DNA from 2 places in the Paenibacillus sp. AK002 genome. Region 1 is predicted to be linked to the other one. Evidence: riboswitches for the same ligand, from Rfam matches in the RefSeq annotation. Region 1 holds a riboswitch; the other holds the start of a gene.

Region 1 (2,400 bases):
CGCTGATTTCGAACCAGCCTTCCGCATCGCCGGCTGCATTGACGCCGCCAGCTGCGGTAATGATCTCATCCATGAACTCGCCTTTGCCGACGGTCCATCCCGGAGAGAACTCCACGTACACTTTCTTCTTGTCTTCATCCTTCACGGATTTCACGGCTTCCGTAACGGTAGCCAATTCCTGCTTCATCTGATCGACGACCGCTTTCGCCTCGGCTTGACGGTCCGTAATTTGACCGATCAGCTCGATGTTCTCCATCACCGCATCGATGGTTTTCGGATCGTTGACGAACAGGGTAACGCCAAGCTCGCGCAATTTCTCGGCATTCTGGGCATTCATCGAAGCGGCGAATACCACGTCGGCGTCGGCTGCGATGATCGCCTCTTCGTTCACTTGAAACCCGCCCAGTTTAGGCTTGGATTTGGCCGCTTCGGGGTAATCGTCGTTATCGGATACGCCAACGATCTCCTCATCCAGTCCCAATGCAAACAGTTTTTCCGTCTCGGACGGAGTCAGGGACGCAATCTTGGTGGGCGCTTTCTCAAACGTCATTTCCACTCCCGTTGAATCCTTGACGGTCAGCGGATACGTGGTCTTAAGCTCTTCCGCCGAATCCGCAGGCGCTTCGTTATTCTGCTCTTGCTGCTGTGCCGGCGGCGTCGCATCCTTCGGTGCTGCTTCTTCGCCGCCGCAGCCGATCAAGGCCAAGGCCATCAGTATGGCTACCAGAAGTACGGACCATGTTTTGTTTAATGCTTTCATCTCTTGGAATCCCCCTAAACATAATTGAGAACCTGGCGCAGGCGTGTCTAAATTCCTTCGACCGATCCTTAACTGGTAAGAAACGTTCAATCTTCATACCCTAAGAAGCAAAAATCCCCGACTCCTCGATGACAAGGACTCAGGGATTACGTTTGTATCATAAGGACGCCGGGATAACCGTTCAACGATGGCGCCTTAAACTTCCGTCCGCATGGCTCCATGCGTCCGGTAAACGTAATCCTCTCCTCGAAGGACCGTCTTTCATTCGCTGAGGGCAGGTCTCCTGACTTGCAGGTTGTAACGACTTCTCCGCCTTCCCAAGCGCTAAAGGCTCAGTGGCATATGGAAAAGTCCCTGCTTCACAGTGGCGGGACCGTGCCGGACTTGCACCGGCTTCCCTATTAACCCGTCAGAAAACAATAACGCCCTCTGTCCGGGACCCTCGCAAATCATATGAATTTATGGATGATAGGCCAAGCATGGTTTCTCTGCACAAGATTATAGGCGATAAACCATCCCCTTACAACTGAAAGTTTCAGGCGTTTCGATTGCGTCATGACACCGATTTAGCCCGTTATCGCCTATTCCGACCGAAATCATACGTTTTCGTTTTATTCGCTTAACCGTACGCCCCGCCAGCGCGCTCCGTCCCATGTCAGCTGCAGCTTGAGCACCTCGCCCGGCATAACCGACGTCGCCCAGAATTCCGTATCCGGCACGGTAGCCGCTGCCATCTCCCGAATAACGCCGCCGTGGGTGACCACAAGCACGTCAACTCCTTCAGCAAGCGTTCCACGGCCATCATCACCACGCCTGGCCTCTGCCTCTGCCTCTGCCTCTGCCTCTGCCTCTGCCTCTGCCTCTGCCTCTGCCTCTGCCTCTGCCTGCGCAAGGGTATCCGGAGCTTCCTCCATATGCAATAATTCCTTCACATCCAAATGCAATCCCGTCAAAAAGGCCTGGACGCGGGAACCGAAAGCTTCCCAGCTCTCCCCGCTGGGCGGCGTAACCTCCGCAGGGTTATCGATCCAGCGCCGGTAGAGGGAATCCGTCTTCAAATCCTCGTAGGTCTTACCTTCCCAATCCCCGAAATCCAGCTCTCGCAGCCGCGGGTCATACTCGACGCCCGGAATAAACTGGCCCGACATGTCATCATCAGGAACAGCACCCCTTTTTGAATCCGATAAGATCACATCGAGCGTCTGCCGGCAGCGAAGGAGATCGCTGCAATAGATCCGAACAAAATGCCTGCAACGAAGTTCCTCCCGCAGCGGGAGGAGCTGTTCCCTTCCCTCGGCCAGAATTCCCTGATCCTCATGGCCGAGATAACGGCGCTCCTCGTTCCACAACGTGCGGCCGTGGCGGACCAGATGCAGGATGATCCTCATATCCATAGGCTTCCTCCTGCCGCGGCAGCAAGTCCGAGCACCGCGGTACCCAGCATCGTAAACAAAACCGACGCGCCCACAAGCAGGCGGTTTGTCACCCGGATATCCTCCGCTTCGAGCGGTCGGTCGGGGTCCCCCATGTAAGCCCGGAACGAGATCACGCCTTGGTACGAATTTTCGCCTCCCAAGCGAATCCCCAGGGCACCGGCAACGGCCGATTCCGGGAAGCCGCTGTTGGGACTGGGATGCTTT
Region 2 (2,400 bases), 2.0 Mb from region 1:
TGGTGAAGGGAATTGAACCCCCGACCTACGCATTACGAGTGCGTTGCTCTACCCCTGAGCTACACCAGCACATGTGGTTCGATGATATTCCTCTCGAAACAACAAAAATTATTATAATACTTCGGCAGCAAAATGCAAGTCCTAATCTAACGGGAATATCCACCGAATTTGGCGGCATTACCCGCCTAACTTCTCCTGCACGGATTGGATCTTCTGTTTGCTCGAGGAGACCTGGTCCCTGCGGTCGTCAATTTTAACGGAAGTCGATACGCGCTTTGCCCCGGACAGAAAAGGCGCTTCATGCAAAGCCTCAATCGCCCGCCAGATCATGTTAAGCTCTCCCTCGATGATCGTGCTCATCGATGTCAGCTCATAGGAAATCCCGTCCTGCTGTTTCAATATTCGCTGCATCTCGGCGACATAAGCGCTTAAACTCGTGGTTGCGGTTCCGATCGGAATCACCGTTACCTCTGCTATTGCCATCTGAACAACCTCCCTCGTCATATCTCAATCATGTGATACTCTTCCATTTTCCAATTCCAATTCCGGATACGGATATCATACCAATTTCGGTCCGCCATATCAAAGCCCTTCAATTTTAGCTTCACACAAGATATAGTGTATCCTGACCGCCTCATCCATACGGCTATATCCTATTTTGTCAAAACGAGAATATACGCGGTATCTGCGCAGAAAAGGTCGCATTTGGTCACAATCCAGGAAATCTTATCGCCTTTTGACAGTTTCTTAACTGGCACAATGACCGCTCGTTTGCTATAATTCTTTTTGCGTTCAATTTTAAGAATATGGTTTACAAACACAATATATTGGGTTAAATTAGATTAACAACAACCAAATATAGTGTATATAGGTGCCGGATCAACCCATAAGGCAGTCCGGCTTAATAGGGAAGCATGGTGTAAATCCATCACGGTCCCGCCACTGTAAGGGCTCTTAGGCTGTTCATCATTTTTTCAGCCTTCCTCATACGGCATAGCCACCGAAGAATCGGATCAAGGTTTTCGGGAGGCACCGCCGGGAGGCAGAAGCCCGAGTCAGAGACCTGCCTATATACTGCAGACACCAACCTACGGGGCTTTAGGTAAGTGTTCGTTAAACTTGCGTCTGTACATAACATCATGCCCGTTCAAGGGCTTATGTCAAACGTCATTTCCGATCACAGCGCACGGACATTTTCAAGCCTGCCCGCGGGTTTTAGAAAATGTTTTTTTGATGTCCTTTTTCATATTTCCCCCGAAGAAAGCGAGGAATTTATTCATGCCCCAGCTCGTAGTTAAACCGAACAACCGTCAGCTTGCCTTTGATGAAATTCGCCTCTCCGTCTATGCCGACCGGACTCTGAAAGGATTGGACATGCTCGATAAGGAGCGTCTGCTTCGCGGCGTCAATGCCAAATTGCGCGGTGAGCAAGTTACCGGCGAAGAAATCAGCAGCGCCTTCACGATGTCCGCCCTTGAGCTTGTAACCAAAGAGGAGCCGAATTGGAAGTTTGCAGCTGCGCGTTCGTTTCTGACCTCTTTATATAAAAAAGCGGCTACCAACCGCCGATACAAAGCATACCCGGAAGAACCATACGGTGCCTTCTACCCGCTCATTACGGAGCTTGTACAGAAAGGCATCTATCGCGAGGACCTTCTGACCAGCTACACCAAAGAACAAATCGAAGAACTCGGCGAATGCATCGATCCAAGCCGCGATCTGCTGTTTGACTACATCGGTCTGCTGACGCTGGCTGAGCGTTACCTCGCAAACGACTTTGACGGTCGCGTCATGGAACTTCCGCAAGAACGCTACATGGTCATCGCGATGTTCCTCATGCATAACGAGCCTGCCGACAAGCGTCTTGACCTTGTCAAGGAAGCCTACTGGGCCATGAGCAACCTGTACATGACGGCGGCTACGCCGACCATGTCCAATGCAGGTAAAAAAGTAGCCGGCCAGCTGTCCAGCTGCTTCATCGATACCGTGGACGACTCCCTGGAAGGGATCTTCGACTCCAATACGGATATCGCCCGTCTCAGCAAAATGGGCGGCGGCATCGGCGTATACCTCGGTAAAGTTCGTGCACGCGGCTCCGATATCCGCGGACACAAGAACACCAGCTCCGGCGTTATCCCTTGGATTCGCCAGCTGAACAACACCGCTGTTAGCGTGGACCAATTGGGAACCCGTAAAGGCGCCATCGCGGTGTACTTGGACGTGTTCCACAAAGACATCCTGTCCTTCCTTGATCTGAAGCTGAACAACGGCGACGAGCGCATGAGAGCGCATGACGTGTTCCACGGCGTATGCCTGCCTGACCTGTTCATGGAGGCTGTCGAAGCTCGTGAAGAGTGGAGCCTGTTCTGTCCGCATGAAGTGAAGAAAATCATGGGCTGG

The links. Region 1 has a riboswitch for cobalamin ahead of M1D70_RS25390 (ABC transporter substrate-binding protein). Riboswitches for the same ligand answer to the same signal wherever they lie in the genome.
Region 2: another riboswitch for cobalamin. It lies ahead of M1D70_RS03360 (ribonucleoside-diphosphate reductase subunit alpha); the one in region 1 lies ahead of M1D70_RS25390 (ABC transporter substrate-binding protein).

The regions. Positions count from the first base shown of each region.
Region 1 is NZ_CP096377.1:5,691,343-5,693,742, forward strand. It holds gene M1D70_RS25390 (ABC transporter substrate-binding protein) at 1-760, opposite strand, end outside; cobalamin riboswitch at 1,017-1,219, opposite strand; gene M1D70_RS25395 (histidine phosphatase family protein) at 1,372-2,154, opposite strand; gene cbiB (adenosylcobinamide-phosphate synthase CbiB) at 2,145-2,400, opposite strand, start outside.
Region 2 is NZ_CP096377.1:779,006-781,405, reverse strand. It holds tRNA gene M1D70_RS03370 (tRNA-Thr) at 1-69, opposite strand, end outside; gene M1D70_RS03365 (MTH1187 family thiamine-binding protein) at 178-483, opposite strand; cobalamin riboswitch at 853-1,085, shown strand; gene M1D70_RS03360 (ribonucleoside-diphosphate reductase subunit alpha) at 1,279-2,400, shown strand, end outside.